Paludisphaera borealis: one gene and its partner. The protein of the gene in region 1 interacts with the protein of each later gene in a pairwise test. Links are inferred from orthologs where the notes say so. Each region holds a gene or a part of one and is shown in the gene's direction. Other genes may lie near its edges. The genes, in order: lpdA and BSF38_RS26090.

Region 1 (15,941 bases):
TTCGAGAAACTCACCGCCGATGGAACGGGAACGAACCTCCGGAACGACGCCAGCGGCGCCAAGAGGTCCCATGATCGCCGATCGGACGCGCCGCCGTCAGGGGGCGACGGCGGCGCGCGGCGGTCGCCTGGTCACTTTCCGGTCGGCGTCGGCGGTGCCGCCGCCGGCTTGGCGGCCTTGCCGGCGGCGTTGATGCGCGATCGGGAGAGGGCGTTCTTGTAGCCTTCGACCCGGCCCCGGAATTCGGCGGGAGCCGCGAAGCGGACGCCCTCGTTCATGTTGCGGACCTCGTCGCGCGGCAGCGAGCCGCGGTCGGTGATGTTCTTCGTCGAGTACCGCCTGTGGCCTCCGAGATCCGGGAGGCCGGCGGATGGCGTGGCGTCCTTCGCGGAATCGCCCGGCTTGACGTCGATCTCGCGCCCGGGCCCGGCCGGGGCCGACTTGCCGCGCTCGTACTTCTTGACGAACTGCTGCATCTCGGACTTCGACATACCCGTCGCGGCTTCGATGTCGGGTGTGACGGCGTCCTTGGCAAGCAGGTCCTTGACTGTCCGGAGCACCATCTCGGATTGATCCTGATTCCGAGGCGCGACCGTATCGCCCGACTGGTCTTCGGGCTCCTTGGCCGTCGGCGACGGCGTTCCATCATCCTTGGCGTCAGCGGGTCTCGGATTCCCCGACCCCTCGTTGCCGCCCCCCCCCTTGGGAGTGGATCCGCTCTTCCCGCCCTGCTCCTTACCCTCGCCGCTCTGGTCCGTATTCTGCTCACCCTGCTGGTCGCCTTGCTGAGTTCCTTGACCTTGGCCCTCGGACTTCTGGCCTTGGCCTTCGCCCTTCTGACCCTGGCTCTCGGACTTCTGGCCCTGGCTCTCGGACTTCTGGCCTTGGCCTTGGCCCTTCTGGCCCTGGCTCTCGGACTTCTGACCTTGGCCTTCGCCCTTCTGACCCTGGCTCTCGGACTTCTGGCCTTGGCCTTCGCCCTTCTGGCCTTGGCCTTCGCCCTTCTGACCCTGGCTCTCGGACTTCTGGCCTTGGCCTTCGCCCTTCTGGCCTTGGCCTTCGCCCTTCTGACCCTGGCTCTCGGACTTCTGGCCTTGGCCTTCGCCCTTCTGACCTTGGCCTTCGCCCTTCTGACCTTGGCCTTCGCCTTTCTGCCCCTGTCCTTCGCCCTTCTGGCCCTTAGCGTCGCCTTTCGAGGCTTGGGCTTCTTTGCTTTGCTGCCCGTTTTGTTGGTCCTGGGCTTGGGAGGTCGAATCGTTCTGGGAGTCGTCGCGCTGCGGATTCGATTGATCCGGGCGGGTCGACTTGGGCTTCTGGGTGTCGCGTTCAGCCGAGGGCGGTTCTTCTTCGGGCGGAGGCTGCTGCTCGTCGCTCGGCTTGTCCTGGGCCGGAGGCTTGCTCTTGTACGGCTTCTTTTCCGGCGTCTTGGGCTTATCCTTCCCGTCCTTCTTGTACCGGTCCTCGTCGGACTTCTTGTCCGGCTCATCCTTCTTGGCCGCGGCGTCAGACTTCGCGTTCTTGGAGCTAGGATCGTCTTTCTTGGCCTTGGCGTTCTGATCCTTCTTCGCCTTCTCGTCGGCTTGAACCTGTGAGCCGTCGGGCTTGGCGTTCTTGTCGTCGCGAGCGGTCTGGTCTTTCTTCGCCTTCTCGTCGGCTTGAACCTGTGAGCCGTCGGGCTTGGCGTTCTTGTCGTCGCGAGCGGTCTGGTCTTTCTTCGCCTGCTCGTCGGCCTGAGCCTGCGAGCCATCGGCCTTGCGCTGCGACTTCTCACTGTCGCCCGCGTTGGGTTCGGCGTTCTTGTCGTCAGGGGACTTGGCCCCCGTTTCGACGCCGCGCGGATCGGGACCGCGATGGTCGATGTCGCGCGGGTCGATGACGCGATCCTTCATAACGTCGTCGCGTTTCGTCTGCGGTTTGGTCTGGGGATCGCCGGATTCCTTGGTCGATTTCGGCTTGCCTTGAGCTTCCTTATCGGTCGCCGGGCTCGGTTGCCCGGTCTCGTCGCCCTTGGGCTGAGAGTTCTCGGTGGCGGGGCCTTCGGCTTGCTTGGAGCCATCGGCCTTGGAGCCTTCGGCCTGCTTGGAGCCGTCGGCCTTGGAGCCTTCGGCCTGCTTGGAACCGTCGGCCTTGGAGCCTTCGGCCTGCTTGGAGCCATCGGCCTTGGAGCCTTCGGCCTGCTTGGAGCCGTCGGCCTTGGAGCCTTCGGCCTGCTTGGAACCGTCGGCCTTGGAGCCTTCGGCCTGCTTGGAGCCGTCGGCCTTGGAGCCTTCGGCCTGCTTGGAACCTTCGGCCTTGGAGCCTTCGGCCTGCTTGGAGCCGTCGGCCTTGGAGCCTTCGGCTTTCTTGGAACCTTCGGCCTTGGAGCCTTCGGCTTGCTTGGAACCTTCGGCCTTTGAGCCTTCGGCTTGCTTGGAACCTTCGGCCTTTGAGCCTTCGGCTTGCTTGGAGCCTTCGGCCTTGGAGCCTTCGGCCTGCTTGGAGCCGTCGGCCTGCTTGGAACCGTCGGCCTTGGAGCCTTCGGCCTGCTTTGAACCGTCGGCCTTGGAGCCTTCGGCCTGCTTGGAGCCTTCGGCCTGCTTGGAGCCGTCGGCTTGCTTGGAACCTTCGGCCTTGGAACCGTCGGCCTTTGAGCCTTCGGCTTGCTTGGAACCTTCGGCCTTGGAGCCTTCGGCTTGCTTGGAGCCTTCGGCTTGCTTGGAGCCATCGGCCTTGGAGCCATCGGCCTGCTTGGAGCCTTCGGCTTGCTTGGAACCGTCGGCCTTGGAGCCGTCGGCCTGCTTGGAACCGTCGGCCTTTGAGCCTTCGGCCTGCTTGGAGCCGTCGGCCTTGGAGCCGTCGGCCTTGGAGCCGTCGGCCTGCTTGGAACCTTCGGCCTTGGAGCCTTCGGCCTGCTTGGAGCCGTCGGCCTTGGAGCCTTCGGCTTGCTTGGAACCTTCGGCCTTGGAACCGTCGGCCTTTGAGCCTTCGGCTTGCTTGGAACCTTCGGCCTTTGAGCCTTCGGCTTGCTTGGAGCCTTCGGCCTGCTTGGAGCCGTCGGCCTGCTTGGAACCGTCGGCCTTGGAGCCTTCGGCCTGCTTTGAACCGTCGGCCTTGGAGCCTTCGGCCTGCTTGGAGCCTTCGGCCTGCTTGGAGCCGTCGGCCTGCTTGGAGCCGTCGGCTTGCTTGGAACCTTCGGCCTTGGAGCCTTCGGCTTGCTTGGAACCGTCGGCCTTGGAGCCTTCGGCCTGCTTGGAACCGTCGGCCTTGGAGCCTTCGGCCTGCTTTGAACCGTCGGCCTTGGAGCCTTCGGCCTGCTTGGAACCGTCGGCCTTTGAGCCTTCTTCTTGCTTTGAGCCTTCGGCTTGCTTGGAGCCTTCGGCCTTTGAGCCTTCTTCTTGCTTTGAGCCTTCGGCTTGCTTGGAACCGTCGGCCTTTGAGCCTTCGGCCTGCTTGGAGCCGTCGGCCTTGGAGCCTTCGGCCTGCTTGGAGCCGTCGGCCTTGGAGCCTTCGGCTTGCTTGGAACCGTCGGCCTTGGAGCCTTCGGCTTGTTTTCCAGCTTGTTTCTGCTGGTCGTCGCCGGCGTCGGGCTGATTCGGGGTCTCGCTCCGCTCGCCTTGCTTGACTTCCGAGCCGGCGGATTCGCCGCCGGTGTTACGGCGCGGTTGGGGCGTGTTGGATCCGTCGGACGGGGCGGGTTCTTGCTTCTGAGGACGCTCGGACGGGTTGGCTTGACCGTCGTTCGGTTGAGACTCGCCCTTCTGGCCTTGCTTCGTGTCGCCGTTGCGGCCGGCGGGGGAAGGCTTGTCGTTGTTTGGCAGGGTGCCCGTCTTCTTGAGGCCCTCGGTCAACTGCTGCATCCGCGGGTCGTCGCGAGCCGAGTTGGGCTCGGTCGCCCCGTTCTGGTCGTTCGCGCCGTCCTTGCCGGCCTGGTCGTCGCGGTTTTGCTGGTTCGCGTTCTCACGGTCGGCCGACGGGGTGCTGGATCCGGTTCCGGTGCCGGCGCCCTCTTGTTGGTCGGGGCCGCGCTGGTTGTCTTCGCGATTTTCGGCGCCGCCTTGATCTTTTCCGTCTTGTTTGTCGGCCGGGTCGCGCTGGTCGGGTGCGGTTCGCGGCTGGTCGTTGTTGTCGGCCTGCGGCGGCTGGCTCTGCTCGAACTGCTTGCGGTCCTCGGCCTGCTGCTCCTCGATCTTCTTCTGCTCGGGAGGGGCGACGGCCTCGCCGACTTCGATGGTCTGCTTGGTGGTTTCCATCCGGTTCGAGGTCGGCTCGCGGTTGTCGCGGACGGTCAGCCAGTACGAGAGGGTCGAGCCGGGCTTGACGCGGAGCGCGGCCAGATCCAGCGTCTCGGTGACCTGGAACTCCGGCGTGGGGGGGCGGCCTTCGAGGAGGTTCTTGGAGACGAGGTGGTCGTTGCCCTGGACGACGTGGAGGGTCGCGTCCTTGACTCCCTGGTCGTCGGAGCCGGTGGCCACCATGTCGACCTTGACGTTGACCGGAACCTTGACGGTCGGCTTGTCGGGGCGGAGGAACTTGGCGGTGGGCTGGTTGTCCTTGTGCGCGACGATGCTATAGACCACCGGTCTGGGGTTCAACTGCCCGCCTGTCGTGCGAAAGTTGATCGTGTAGGTGCCGTCCTGCTCGACCTTGAACTTGCCCGTCAGCTGCCTGGGGTCTTGTTCCGAGACCGTCATGCTCGCCGGCACGCCGGTGGTTAGGTTCAGGGTGGCGAGCCGGGCGGGCTCGTTGGTCGTGGCGTGGACGGTGACGATGGTCCCCTCGATCGCCTCGACGTCGCCCCCCTCGATGTTGGTGCGTGGCGGGATCTTGGTGTATTGGGGGAACTCATAGTCGATCGAGACCGACGTGACCATCGGCGCGGGCAGGACGGTCAGGACGTACCGGAGCGACTCGGCGTCGTTGGCCGTGAGGTAGTAATCGAGGGTCTGCTCGACGCTGGTTAGGGTCGTCTGCCAGGGGTCGTAGTAGTTCTTGCCCGGCTCGAACTCCTTGACCGCGAAGAATTTGCCGCCGTCGGTGCTGTAGTGGAGCTTGACCTTCTCGGGGCGGACGCCCTGGACGTCGACCGTGAACGTGACGTGCGTGCCGGCGACGACCTTGGAAAGCTCGGCGTTGGGGCCGGGCTTGATGTTCACCAGCTTGGTGTTGGTGGGCCGGACCACGTCGGCGAGGAACGCGCGCTTGGTGGAATCGAGGATGCTCTTGGGGGTGAACGCGGCGTAAAGGCAGAAGGCGACGACGATTCCGCAGAGCGCGTAGGCCGTCTGCATCGCCCGCTGCTGGTTGACCACCTGGTCGAGCTCGACGTGCGTCAAGTCGTTCACGGCCCGGGCTTCGAGCGCCGCCATCACGGTCTTGGAGACCTGGCCCTGGTGGCGGCGCAGCTCCAGGTAATTGATGAGGCTGTTCTTGATCGTCGGGTCGGCGCCCTCGATCGTCTTGGCGGCGTAGACCGCATTGATCGAGAACAAGAGCGGCAGCACGATCTTGTAGAGCGAAAACCCAAACGCCGCCGTAAGCCCCAGGACGAGAATCGCCTGGCGGGCGACGATCGGGAGGCCCAGGGCGTGGTCGAGGACGACTTCGAGCAGCAACACGAGCGCGACGCCGGCCAGCAGCATGAGGCAGGCGGTGACGAAATCGGTGTACTTGATCCGCGATCGCGTGCGAGCGATCTGGTGCTCGATGAACTCTTTGTAGTCCAGGAGTTTGCCTTGCGGCTGCGTCTGGGCGCCCAGCGTCATATCGCCTGACTCCTCGAGTTGTGCGAACCGGGCCTCTCGACTCGACTTGTGCGATCCATTATACGTCAAGCCGACGCGAAAAGAACGATCAACGCAACGAACCCGTTCGTTTTCAGGCGGCGCGACGGCTTAGGCTCATTCGTCGGGTGGCTGGGGAGGAGCGAAGCGACGCCCCAGGATAGACGCCGCGGCACCCGCATCTGTGGCATGCTGCCACAGCCACCCAACTCAGAGAGGGCGGTAAGGCGAAAAGGGGGGGGCGTCGGATGGCTGGGGAGGAGCGAAGCGACGCCCCAGGATAGACGCCGCGGCACCCGCATCTGTGGCATGCTGCCACAGCCACCCATCCGACGTCGGGTCGACGGCCTCAGGCCCATTCGACCTCGCGGTTTCCGGGGACGACGTCGCCGATGATCCAGGCGGGGATCTTGGCTTTCTGGTTGATGTGGCGGACGATCGACTCGGCGTAGTACTCGGCGACGATCATCGTCATGCCGACGCCCATGTTGAAAACCCGAAACATCTCGTCGTCGTTGATCGAGCCGAGGCTCTGGAGCCAGGGGAAGACCGGGGGGACGTCCCACGAGCCGCGCCGGAGGACCACGCCGAGGCCCTCGGGGAGGATGCGGGGGGTGTTGTCGGTTAGGCCGCCGCCGGTGATGTGGGCGATGCCGTGGACGATCCGCTTGACCCGGTAGTTCCGGTAGACTTCCTTGAGCGCCCGGGTGTAGATCCGGGTGGGGGCGAGCAGCTCGTCGGCGACGGTCCGGCCCAGGGCCTCGACGTGGTCGTCGTAGGCGAGGCCGGCGTGGTCGAAGACGATCTTGCGGGCCAGGCTGTAGCCGTTGGAATGGAGGCCCGAGGAGGCCAGCCCGATGACCTTGTCGCCGGCCCGGACGTCTTGCCCGTTGAGGAGCAGCTTGCGCTCGACCACGCCCAGGCAGAAGCCCGCCAGGTCGTACTCGCCGGGCTGGTAGAACTCGGGGAGGATGGCCGTCTCGCCGCCGATCAGGGCGCATTCGGCCTCGATGCAGCCGTCGCTGATCCCCTTGACGACCTGGGTGGTCAACTCGGGGTCGTCCTTGCTCATGGCGACGTAATCGAGGAACAGCAGCGGCTCGGCGCCGGCGCAGAGGCAGTCGTTGACCGACATCGCCACCAGGTCGACGCCGACCGTCGAGTGCCGGCCGGTCGCGAACGCCAGCTTGAGCTTGGTGCCGACGCCGTCGGTCGAGGCCACGAGCACGGGGTCGCGGTAGGTCCGCGACAGCAGCCCGATGTGGGCGTCGAGCCGAAACAGTCCCGCGAAGCCGTCCTTCCACTCCATGACTCGCGGCGTGAACGTCCGGCGCATGAGCGGAGGAAGCCGGGCCATCGTCTCGTCATAGGTGTTCAGGTCGACGCCGGCCGATCGATAATCCAGTGGCTCGCTCATATCCGTCCGCAAGGAGGGGAAAATCGGGATTCCAGAGACAACGGCATTCAAGAATCATCGCCGACCAACGCCGACGCCGACAAGATGCAATCGCCGTCGGGCCGAGGGTTCGCATGAGACTCAACTCCTTGATCGAACCCGACGATGGGGATAGATTAAGGTTCCCCGGACCGAACTGCGAGGTTTCGGTCGACCAATCGGACCCGCCCGTTTTTTCCTTACTCCGCAAGCATGCTCCCGATTCCGCACAGGAGTTTCTCAATCATGAACCGCAAGTGGTTTGGTTTGGCCGTGGGCCTCGCCCTCGGGTTGGGCATGGGTATGACCGCCCTGACGTTCGCCGCCGACGAGAAGGAAACTGAACTCGGCAAGCTCATGGAGAAGGTCCAGAAGAACAAGACCACGATCACCAAGGGCACGCGCAACGTCGCTGCGTACAAGAAGTCGCAGGCGGAGATCGAGAAGGCCGCCAAGGATTGGGTGAAGCAGGCCAAAGAGGCCAAGCCCCACAACGAGGTCGTCAAGTCCGCCAAGGGCGAGGCCGACCCGCAGAAGAAGTGGGACGAACTGATGGACCTCTGGGGCAAGGAGTCGCAGAAGCTCGCCGACCTCGTCGCCAAGAGCGAGTCGACCCAGAAAGACGCCAAGGACCAGCTCAATACGATCAACAAGACCTGCACCGAGTGCCACCAGGTCTTCCGCGTCGACGCCGACGAGAAGTTCTGAGGCGAGGGGCCACGAGTTCGGTTCGGTCCGGTTCGGTTCGAGCCCGTGCCACCCCCGAATAATACAAGCCCGAAGCGCCAGCGAGTGCATGGTTTCGGCGTCGGCTGATTCAGCACGATCGCTGGGAAGGCACGCGCTGGCGCTTCGAGCTGCTCTGAAAATACTCCCGCGAGGTCATGCCCCGATACAAACCCGAAGCGCCAGCGAGTGCATGTTCTCCGGTGCTCGGCTCGGGAATGCACTCGCTGGCGCTTCGGGCTTGTATCGTGCCCGGGCGACCGCGATCCCCATTTTCAGACTGCTCTGATTCCCCCTTTTCGCCTTACCGCCCTGTCCGGTCGAATGATAGACTTCGGCGCGGTCCCGTCCGACGGGGGGAACCGCGGTGGCATGGAGCGGAAGGGGAGTCCCGAGGTGAGTGGTTCAACCGACTGGAGGGTCGACGTCGGCTGGCTCGACCTGACGCTGCCGACCGTCGAGGAGAACCTGGCGGTCGACGAGGCGCTGCTGGTCGCCGCCGACGAGCGCAACGGCAAGGCGGTGTTGAGGTTCTGGGAACAGCCGGGCTCGGCCGTGGTGCTCGGCGCGTCGCGGCGGATCGACGCCGACGTCCAGGTCGAGCGGTGCGTCGCGGACGGCGTGCCGATCGCGAGGCGGTCGAGCGGCGGGGGCTCGGTCTTGATCGGTCCGGGGGCGTTGAACGTCACGCTCGTCCTGCCGATCGCCGCCAACCCCGCGCTGGCGACGGTGGACGGGGCGCAGAGTTCGGTGCTGGAACGGATCGCGGCGGGAATCCGGGTCGGCGGGGCGGCCGTCGAGGTTTGCGGCTCGGGCGACCTGACGGTCGGCGGCAGGAAGTTCGCGGGGAGCGCCCAGCGGCGGCTCAAGAACTGGATTCTGGTCCACGCGTCGATCCTCTACGATCTTCCTATCCACCGTATTGATCGGTACTTGCGTCTTCCCGGCCGGCAGCCGACGTATCGGCGGGGGAGATCGCACGAGGATTTCTTGATGAATCTGCCGATTTCTCGTACAATCTTATGCGATTTGATCCGCTCGACGTGGTCACCCTCCTCTCTTCTCACTGCGACGTCGGATGTTCCCCAAGATCTCCTCGAAAGTCTACTCGCCGAGAAGTTCGCGAACCGATCTTGGATCGAGCGACTATGACGCCGAGGCGACGGAGCCGCCGGAAGTGATGCAGCGACGGCGAAATCAACCGATTGAGCGTGTGTCTCAAACGCGCAACGGGTCCGTAGCCGTCTATAGTACTGAGATGGGCGGCGCGCGCCGTTCGGATCGGGGAGTCGCCGAATCAACGGACAGGCGGAGGGGGGCCGGCAACGCGGGTCGGCCCTCCTCCGCCCGTTCGTCTTTCTTACGTCAAGTCCGCGGCTCGTCCCGGGGCCTTGAGGCCGGGATCAGCCAGGAGATCCATTTCGATGACACGCACGTCGGTCGCGAGCCGAGCGAACCTGGGCCTGGTCGAAGACTACCACCAGCGGTGGCTGACTGATCCTGACTCGGTCGACGAGTCGTGGCGCAGTTTCTTCGAGGGTTACGAGCTCGGCAAGACGCCGCTGAAAACCGAGGCCGCCGCGTTCGGTGCCGGACCTCCTCCGGCCCAGGAGGCGGTCAAGGGTGTGACCCGCCTGGTCGACGCCTACCGCGAGCTGGGCCACACGCTGGCCGACCTCGACCCCCTCAAGCTCACCCCGCGGCGGCAGTCCGACGAGCAGCTCGACCTTGCCGCCTTCGGCCTGTCCGCGGCCGACATGGATCAGGTGTTCTACTCCAAGCTCGCCGACCACGACCACTGCACGCTCCGCGAGCTGCTGGCGATCCTTCGCGAGACGTACTGCCGGACCATCGGCGTCGAGTTCATGCACATCCGCAACATGGAGGTGCGCCGCTGGCTGCTGGATCGGATGGAGCCGATCCGCAACCACCCCCGGTTCGACCTCAAGAAGAAGCGGCGGATCGTCTACAAGCTGAACGCCGCCGAGCTGTTCGAGACCTTCCTCCACAAGAACTACGTGGGGCAGAAGCGGTTCTCGCTCGAAGGGGGGGAGATGCTGATCCCGCTGCTCGACTCCCTCATCGAGCGCGCGGCCGGCTACGGGGTGCTCGAAATCGTCATGGGGATGCCCCACCGGGGGCGGCTCAACGTGCTGGCGAACATCCTCCACAAGCCGTACGGCCTGATCTTCAGCGAATTCGAGGGCAACATGCCCGAGACCGTCGCCGGCGACGGCGACGTCAAGTACCACCTGGGCTTCTCGGCCGACCACGTGACCCAGGACAAGCACACGGTCCACCTGACGCTCACCCCCAACCCCAGCCATCTTGAGGCGGTCAACCCGGTCGTCGAGGGGCGGATGCGGGCCAAGCAGAGGCGCAACAAGGACACGGCCCGCAAACTCGGGGTGCCGATCCTGATCCACGGCGACGCGGCGTTCGCCGGCCAGGGGCTGGTCGCCGAGACGCTCAACCTCTCGCAGCTTCACGGTTACCGGACCGGCGGCACGGTCCACATCGTGGTCAACAACCAGATCGGCTTCACCACCTCGCCCGCCGACGCCCGGTCGACCCGCTACTGCACCGACGTCGCGAAGATGATCGAAGTGCCGATCTTCCACGTCAACGGCGAGGACCCCGAGGCGGTCGTCTTCGTCGCCGAGCTGGCGATGGACTTCCGCCAGACCTTCGGCCAGGACGTGGTGATCGACATGGTCTGCTACCGGCGCCACGGCCACAACGAGGGGGACGAGCCGGGGTTCACCCAGCCGATCATGTACGAGAAGATCCGCAACCGGATCAGCATCCGCGAGCTGTACACCGAGCAACTGGTGATGGCGGGCGAGCTTTCGAGCCAAGAGGCCGAGACCATCGCCGAGACGTTCGCCGAGAAGATGCAGGAAGTGTTCGAGGAGGTGAAGGTCCGCGGGATCGAACCGCGCGTCGTCCCCCCCGGGTACTCGTCGGGGCCGTGGGCCGATCTGACGCCGACGTTCTCGTTCGAGCCGGTCGACACCGGGGTCTCGTACGAGAAGCTCGAAGCGATCACGGCCGTCCCCGCCAACCCCCCCGAAGGCTTCACCGCCAATCACAAGCTGACCCGGATCTTCCAGGCTCGGGTCAAAACCATGCAGGAGCGGGGCGCGGTCGACTGGGCGTTCGCCGAGAGCCTGGCGTTCGGCTCGCTGCTGGTCGAAGACACGCCGGTCCGCCTGAGCGGTCAGGACAGCCGCCGGGGCACGTTCAGCCAGCGGCACGCGGTCTTGATCGACCAGCACACCGGCCAGCCCTGGATTCCGCTCAACAACGTCGCCGCCGGCCAGGCGCAGTTCTGCGTCTACGACAGTTTTCTGTCCGAGGCCGCCGTGCTCGGCTTCGACTACGGCTACTCGCTTGACGAGCCGTTCATGCTCATCATGTGGGAGGCCCAGTTCGGCGACTTCGCCAACGGCGCCCAGGTCATCATCGACCAGTTCATCGCCTCGGCCGCATCGAAGTGGGGACGCGGCAGCGGCCTGGTCATGCTCCTTCCTCACGGCTACGAAGGGCAGGGGCCCGAGCACTCCAGCGCCCGTCTCGAGCGTTACCTCCAGCTCTGCGCCGAGGAGAACATCCAGGTCGCCGTCCCCTCGACGCCGGCCCAGTATTTCCACCTGCTGCGGCGGCAAGTCCGGCGCAACTTCCGCAAGCCGCTGGTGGTGATGACGCCCAAGAGCCTCTTGCGGCACAAGGCGGCGGTCTCGCCCGTCGATCAACTGGTCGTCGGTCAATATCACGACGTGCTCGACGATCCCGACTCGCCCGATCGCGCCCGGCGGCTGTTGCTCTGCTCGGGCAAGGTCTATTACGACCTCGTGGCCAAGCGCCAAGAAGTCGGCAAGGAACGCGAGGTCGCCATCGTCCGGCTGGAGCAGCCCTACCCCTGGCCGGCCGACGAGCTGAAGCGGATCTTCGACCGCTATCCGGCGGTTCGCGAGTGGGTCTGGGTTCAGGAAGAGTCGCAGAACATGGGCGCTTGGACTTTCGTCGCGCCTCGGTTGGCGGAGCTGATGGGAGTTCCGTTCCAGTACGTCGGCCGAGACGCGAGCGCCAGCCCGGCCACGGGCTCGAAGTTGGTTCACGACCGCGAGCAGTCCGAACTGGTCGAGGCGGCCGTGGTCGGCGCCGCGGTCCCCCATCTCGTCACCGCAACCCCCGTCCGCGCGCTGGCCGCCGCCGGCCTACGGCAAGGAGTGAGCTGAAGATGTCCGCTGTTTCGATTAGCGTTCCAGGGGTTGGTGAATCGATCTCGGAAGGAATTCTCTCGCGTTGGCTCGTCGCCGACGGCTCGCAGGTGAAAGCCGGCGACCCCCTGTTCGAGCTGGAGACCGACAAGGCGACCAACATCGTCCCCGCGCCGGCGTCGGGCGTGCTCAAGGTCGGCGCGGCCGAGGGGGACGTCGTCGCCATCGGCGCGAACATCGGCACGATCGATCCGTCGGGTGCCCCCGCGTCGGCCGCCAAGGCCGTCGTCCTCGCCGAGTCGGCCGCCGCGAAGCCCGCGGCCGCGAACGCCGCCGGCGGCTCGACGGCGACGCTCGCCCCGTCCGTCCGTCGGATCGTCGCCGAGGAAGGGGTCGACGCGTCGCAGGTCGCCGGCACCGGTCGTGACGGCCGGATCACTAAGGGCGACGTGCTGGGACACCTCGAACAAGGCGCGGCGACGAAGCCGGCCCAAGCGGCCCCGGCCGCTCCCCCCGCCCCTGTCGCCAAGCCGGCCGCTCCGGTCGCCCCCGGGCGCGGCGAGCGCGAGACCCGGCAGCGGATGAGCGGGTTGCGGCAGCGGATCGCGCAGCGGCTGGTCGAGGTCCAGCAGACCGCCGCCATCCTGTCGACCTTCAACGAGGTCGACATGTCCCGCGTCATGGACCTGCGCGCCAAGTACAAGGATAAGTACCAGAAGACCCACGGCGTGTCCCTGGGCTTCATGTCGTTCTTCGTCAAGGCGACGATCGAGGCGATCAAGGCCTTCCCGGCCGTCAACGCCCGGATCGAGGGGAACGAGATCGTCTACCAGAACTACTTCAACATCGGGGTGGCGGTCAGCACCGAGCGCGGGCTGATGGTGCCCGTGCTCCGCGACGCCGACACGCTCTCGTTCGCTGGGATCGAGAAGGCCATCGGCGAATTCGCCGACAAGGCCCGCAAGGGGACGATCGGCGTCGACGACCTCCAGGGCGGCACGTTCACGATCACCAACGGCGGCGTCTTCGGCTCGCTGCTCTCGACCCCGATCCTCAACCCTCCCCAGAGCGGCATCCTCGGCATGCACGCGATCAAGAAGCGTCCGGTGGTCGTCGACGACCAGATCGTGATCCGGCCGATGATGTACCTGGCGCTCTCCTACGACCACCGGCTGATCGACGGCCGCGAAGCCGTCAGCGCCCTGGTTCGGATCAAGGATTGCCTCGAAGACCCCGAGCGCATGCTGCTGTCGATCTGAGGCTGAAACGACCGCGTCGCGGCGGCGGGCTTACGAGATCCCTTCGAACACGATGAGGAGAATTCGGTGGCGGAACGGTACGACTTGGTGGTCGTCGGGGCGGGACCCGGGGGCTATGTGGCCGCGATCCGGGCGGCCCAGCTTGGCATGAAGGTCGCCTGCGTCGAGAAGCGGTCGGACCTGGGCGGGACCTGCCTCAACATCGGCTGCATCCCCAGCAAGGCGCTGCTCGATTCGAGCGAGTTGTACCACCTGGCGAAGGAGCGGTTCAGCAAGCACGGAATCAAGGTGGGAAGCCTCGCCCTCGACGTCCCGGCGATGCTCAAGCGCAAAGACGAAGTCGTCAAGGGCCTCACCGACGGCGTCCGCTACCTGTTCCGCAAGAACAAGATCGAGCCGATCTTCGGCGCGGCCAAGCTGACCTCGCCGACGACCCTTCAGGTCGCCAAGAACGAAGGGGGGACGGTCGACCTCGAAGCCGGCCACATCCTCCTGGCCACCGGCTCGGAGCCCACTCCACTTCCCTTCCTGCCGTTCGACGGCAAGACCGTCGTCAGTTCCACCGAGGCCCTTTGCTTCGACAAAGTGCCCGAGCACCTGGTCGTGATCGGCGGCGGCGTCATCGGCCTGGAGCTGGGCTCGGTCTGGAAGCGGCTCGGCGCGAAGGTCACGGTCATCGAGTTCCTGCCCCGGATCGTCCCCACGGCCGACCTGGAGATGGGGGCCTTGCTCCACAAGAGCCTGGTCAAGCAGGGGCTCGAATTCCACCTCGAAACCAAGGTCACCGGCGCGAAGGTCGAGGGTGCCAAGGCGACCGTCACCGCCCAGACCAAGGACGGCAAGACGCTCTCGGTCCCCTGCGACAAGATCCTGGTCGCCGTCGGCCGGAGAGCGTACAGCGAAGGGCTCGACCTGGCGAAGGCGGGCGTGACGGTCGACGCGCGCACCGGCAAGGTCGCGGTCGACGGCCGTTTCCGCACCAACGTGCCGACGATCTCCGCGATCGGCGACCTGATCGACGGGCCGATGCTCGCCCACAAGGCCGAGGACGAGGGGGTCGCGTTCGCCGAGATCCTCGCCGGCAAGTCGGGGCACGTCGACTACAACACGATCCCCAACGTCGTCTACACCTGGCCCGAGCTGGCGAGCGTGGGCCAGACCGAGGAGCAACTCAAGGAGCAGGGGGTCGGCTACCGAGTCGGCAAGTTCCCGTTCCTCGCCAACGGCCGGGCCAAGGCGATGGACGAGACCGAAGGGCTCGTCAAGATCCTCGCCGACGCCAAGACCGACCGCGTGCTCGGCGTCCACATCCTCGGCCCCCGCGCCTCGGACCTGATCTCCGAAGCCGTCACGGTCATGGAGTTCGCCGGCTCGTCCGAGGATATCGCCCGCATCTGCCACGCCCACCCGACCCTCAGCGAAGCCGTCCGCGAAGCGGCCCTGGCCGTCGACAAGCGGGCGATTCATAGCTGACCGGAGGGGGGCTCACGAAAAAATTCGGTTCTTTGTCGGGAGAACGCCAAACCGACATTGAACCCGATTCGTCTCCTCGGTAATATGTCTTCAGTTCGACGTGAAACACGCCGATGAATATCTTAGCGAGATTCATCAGCATCACGTTCGGGGGATTAGCTCAGCTGGGAGAGCGCTTGCATGGCATGCAAGAGGTCGGGGGTTCAAATCCCCCATCCTCCACTTCTCGTCAACGATCGGGTTTGACAAAGACTCGGTCGTCCCACCTTTTATCCGCATCTAGCTTCGCAACCAACTTTCATTCATCCGGTTCGCGGCTATCATCGGCCGCTTCGAGCCGCTTCAATCTCTCCACGGTTTGGTGCTCTCCTGTTTTGGGAGTTCCGCCGTGGAGTTTTTCCTTTTCGGTCGCTCCCGCACCGTCGAGGTCTATCGCGGTTGCCGGACACGGGTTTCTCGCACCGAGGACGGTGTGAGGAAGCCCTAGGCGAAGCTTCAGCGCGTCATGGTCCGTCCCTCCCGGACCCTCGCGCCGGGTGACGCGTCGACTGGCTTGGACTGGATGGAATGGAAAGGAAGTGGTCCGTAGGTCGAGGACTCGACCGACCGGCTTGGCGCTCCGCCGATTGGGAGTAGGTTCGATGCATGAGCCCTGGTTGACTGATCAGATCCGATCCCGAGTCTTCGTCGTCCACCTGCCCGGGATGACCCGCGAGCGCGAGCGGGCGCTCATCCGCCGTTGCAGCCTGCTGGCCCGTACCGCCTTGGCGGCTGGCGTGCCTCTGACCGTCGCCTGGAACATGCTCGGCGAGCGGATCGAGTGGTTGTCCGCCCGCCTCCGCACCGAGCACGAGCGCGAGTCGTTCGCGGCCGTCATGCACCGGCTTCGCCTCGAACTCTTCCAGGATCGCGCCTACGCCTCGCGCTGAGCAACTCCGTTCAGGGCGCCGGTTGCGGCTGCTCGCCGGGGAACTTGCCACGGAGCCGGAACAGGTCGACGAGGGCCCGATCGATCATCCGTTCCCCCGCTCCCAGGGCGATGGGCGACATCGTGGCGTCGGCGCCG
Region 2 (3,506 bases), 1.0 Mb from region 1 along the record:
ACTGGCAGTAGCGGATCTCCCGCTCGGTGTAAATCCGCCGCAGGAAGAGTTCGCCGTACTGCTCGATCATCTTGCCGATCCGAGGGCACTCGACGATGTCCGTTCCGATTCCGACGATCTCCATGCGTGCGATTCTCCTGGCGGTATCCGGGTGATTTCCCCCAGTTTATCGTCCGACCCCGCAAGCGAGTAGGATGCGCCCGGTTGCGCGGGGGCGGCCTGCTCGCGGCCTCGAAAACCGATCGCCGCTCGGGGGGCTCGCCGGTATACTTTGGGAGTTGACACGACGACCGCACCAACCCACTCCGTCAGGAGCCGCGAGCCGCCCCAATACGGCCCCGGCGGCTCGGGATGAACCGACCGCGATGGATCTTCTCGCCGACCTCACGACCCCCCAGCGCGAAGCCGTCATGCACGTCGACGGCCCCATGCTCGTCCTCGCCGGCGCGGGCTCCGGGAAGACCCGCGTCATCACCCGCCGGGTGGCCTACCTGCTCAAGCAGGGGATCGCCGCCGACAACATCCTGGCGCTGACCTTCACCAACAAGGCCGCCGGCGAGATGCGCGAGCGGATCGAGGCCCTCACGCCGGGGGCCCGGGTCTGGGTCGGCACGTTCCACGGCTTCTGCGCCCGGCTCCTGCGCACCCACGGCTCGCTCGTGGGCCTCGACAAGGCGTTCACGATCTACGACCAGTCCGACCGCCTGAAGACGGTTCGCGAGGTCCTCGACGCGCTCGGGATCGAAGACCCGCCGATCACCCCCGAAAAGATCGAGTCGGCCATCAGCAAGGCCAAGAACGACCTGGCCAGCCCCAAGTCGCTCGCCTTCCGCGCCCGAGACGACAAGGATCGCCTGGTCGCCAAGGTCTACGCGGCTTACGAAGAACGCCTGAAGGGTGCCTCGGCCGTCGATTTCGACGACCTCCTGGTCCACGTCGTCAGCATTCTCAAGAATCACAAGGACGTCCGGGCGAGCCTCGACGCCCGGTTCCGCTACGTCCTGGTCGACGAGTACCAGGACACGAACATGGCGCAGTACGCCATCGTCCGGGCCCTTTCGGTCGACCACCCCAACCTGTGCGTCACCGGCGACCCCGACCAGTCGATCTACGGCTGGCGCGGGGCGAACCTCTCGAACATCCTCGAATTCGAGAAGGACTACAACTTCGTCAAGGTGGTCAAGCTCGAGCACAACTACCGCAGCACCAAGAACATCCTCAGCGTGGCCGACCACCTGATCCAGTTCAACACCAACCGCAAGCCCAAGGCGCTGATCACCGAGAACTCGCGCGGTGAGCCGGTCGATCTGACCGTCTACGGCCGCGAGAGCGACGAGGCCGAAGGGGTCGCCGGCCGGATCCAATCGCTGGTCCGCGACGGCTCGTACAACTACTCCGACGTTGCGGTCTTCTGCCGAATCACGGCCCTGACCCGCACCTTCGAGCAGGCGTTCCGGTCGGCCCGCATCCCCTACCAGATCATCGGCGGCGTCTCGTTCTACGAACGGCAAGAGGTCAAGGACGTCGTCTCGTATCTCAATCTCATCAACAACCCCAAGGACGACCTGGCCTTCACCCGGGTCGTCAACGTCCCCCCTCGGGGCCTGGGCAAGACGTCGTTCGAGCACCTGATCAGCGCCGCGCGCGAGCGCGGCGAGACGCTGCTGGAGACCGCCCGGAAAGCGAAGAGCGTGCCGGGGCTGAAGGACAAGGCGATCCGCGCGTTTCTCGATTTCACCCAGCTTTACGACGAGTTGGCCGCGCTCCGCGATGACTCGGTCGAGAAGGTGATCCTCCAGCTCATGGAGAAATCGGGCTATCGCCAGCACTTGAAGGACGAGCCGGGCGACAAGGGCGAGGACCGGCTGGCGAACCTTGAAGAGCTGATTACTGCGGCACGCGAGTTCGACGCGGAGCACGCCGGCGCCACGATCCAGGAATTCCTGTCCGACATCACTCTGGCCTCGCCGATCGACCGCTGGGACCAGCAGACCGGGGCCGTGACCTTGATGACGCTGCATGCGGCGAAAGGGCTGGAGTTTCCGGTCGTCTTCATCGTCGCCCTGGAGGCGGGCATCCTGCCTCACAGCCGGGCTTTCGACAACCCCAGCGAGATGGAGGAAGAGCGCCGGCTGCTGTTCGTGGGCATCACCCGGGCGAAGCGGGAACTGTTTCTGAGCCGTTGCCGCATCCGGAGCTTTCGGGGCCAGCAGCAGGCCACAGCGCAGTCGCAATTCCTGACCGAACTTCCCAGGGAGTTCATGGTTTACGAAGACCGCTCGGGCGTCGTCACGAGCGAACGGGGATGGTCGCCCTCGTCGTCTTCGTCCTCGGGCTACGCGTCGCGTCGACCGGAGCCGCGTCCGAATCCGACGCCGTCGCCCGCCGCGTTCCGGCTCACGACCGCGGCGCAGCTCGGGGGCGGGTCGTTTCCAACGACCACCCCGACCAGCGATCTCGACGCCTTCCGGCCGGGGGCGTCGGTGCTTCATCCCGAATACGGCCTGGGACGGATCGTCTCGGTCGACGGCGCCGGGCCCAACCGCAAGGGGAAGATCGCGTTCACGCTCTCGGGCGAGAAGACGTTCGTGCTCGCCAAGTCCCCCTTGAAGGTCGTCGGCAAGGCCGGCGGCCGACCGACCCGCTGAGCGTGCCCGCACACGCGAAGAGATTCGAGAAGGAGGTTCCACAATGCCCCGACTGGGCGTCAACATCGACCACGTCGCCACGCTCCGCCAGGCGCGGAAGGGGCGCGAGCCCGACCCGGTCTGGGCCGCGGCCATCGCCGAACTCGGCGGCGCCGACGGGATCACGATCCACCTGCGCGAGGACCGTCGCCACATCCAGGATCGCGATCTCCGCATCCTCCGCGAGACCGTGCAGGTCGTCCTCAACCTCGAACTCTCCATCGATCCGGCGATGGTCGCGCTGGCTCTGGAGTACCGGCCCGACCAGGTGACGCTCGTTCCCGAGCGCCGCGAGGAGATCACGACCGAGGGGGGGCTGTCGGTCACCGCCCACCGCTCCCGCACCGCCGAGGCCGTGGCGCGGCTGCGTGACGCCGGCATCCACGCGGCGCTCTTCCTCGACGCCGATCCTGCCGAGATCGACGCGGGGATCGAGCTGGGGGTCGTCGCGATCGAGCTGCACACCGGCCGCTACGCCAACGCTCGCGAGGGGTCCGACCGCGACGTCGAACTCGACGCCCTGCGGCGGGCCGGGGCCCGGATCGCGGCCGCGGGCGTCGAGCTGCACGCCGGGCACGGGCTCGACTACCGCAACGTCCAAGCCGTGGCCGCGCTCGATCGGATGGCCGAGCTGAACATCGGCCACAGCATCGTCAGCCGCTCCCTCTTCGTGGGCCTGGAGCGCGCCGTCCGCGAGATGAAAGACTGCATCGAGGTCCGGGCCTGATCCCCCTCCGTCGACTCGACCGCGAGGGAAGCCCATGTTTTCGAGCCGCAACACTCCTGCATGGAGCCATGTCGTATTTCCGGTCGCGACGG

The links.
Region 2: the proteins of lpdA (region 1) and BSF38_RS26090 interact in binary tests that used the Escherichia coli proteins (3 or more experiments, as listed by UniProt). The link is inferred for Paludisphaera borealis from one-to-one orthologs.

The regions. Positions count from the first base shown.
Region 1 is NZ_CP019082.1:5,702,599-5,718,539, forward strand. Bases 12,735-15,671 are described here. They hold lpdA (dihydrolipoyl dehydrogenase), read left to right. Parts: upstream 12,735-13,468; coding sequence 13,469-14,875; downstream 14,876-15,671. Other genes in these bases: odhB (2-oxoglutarate dehydrogenase complex dihydrolipoyllysine-residue succinyltransferase), read left to right, coding at 12,735-13,402; BSF38_RS22035 (hypothetical protein), read left to right, coding at 15,517-15,671. Outside these bases: BSF38_RS31760 (hypothetical protein), read right to left, coding at 132-5,741; purM (phosphoribosylformylglycinamidine cyclo-ligase), read right to left, coding at 6,109-7,176; BSF38_RS22005 (cytochrome c), read left to right, coding at 7,441-7,902; BSF38_RS22010 (lipoate--protein ligase family protein), read left to right, coding at 8,317-9,072; BSF38_RS22015 (2-oxoglutarate dehydrogenase E1 component), read left to right, coding at 9,345-12,161; more of odhB, read left to right, coding at 12,164-12,734; more of BSF38_RS22035, read left to right, coding at 15,672-15,804; BSF38_RS22040 (neutral/alkaline non-lysosomal ceramidase N-terminal domain-containing protein), read right to left, coding at 15,815-15,941. UniProt on the Escherichia coli protein: Lipoamide dehydrogenase is a component of the glycine cleavage system as well as of the alpha-ketoacid dehydrogenase complexes.
Region 2 is NZ_CP019082.1:6,740,533-6,744,038, reverse strand. The notes cover bases 1-3,006. They hold BSF38_RS26090 (ATP-dependent helicase), read left to right. Parts: upstream 1-365; coding sequence 366-2,648; downstream 2,649-3,006. Other genes in these bases: BSF38_RS26085 (pyridoxine 5'-phosphate synthase), read left to right, coding at 2,692-3,006; acpS (holo-ACP synthase), read right to left, coding at 1-124. Also shown: more of BSF38_RS26085, read left to right, coding at 3,007-3,414. UniProt on the Escherichia coli protein: A helicase with DNA-dependent ATPase activity. Unwinds DNA duplexes with 3'-5' polarity. Translocates on single-stranded DNA with 3'-5' polarity. Initiates unwinding more efficiently from a nicked substrate than double-stranded DNA.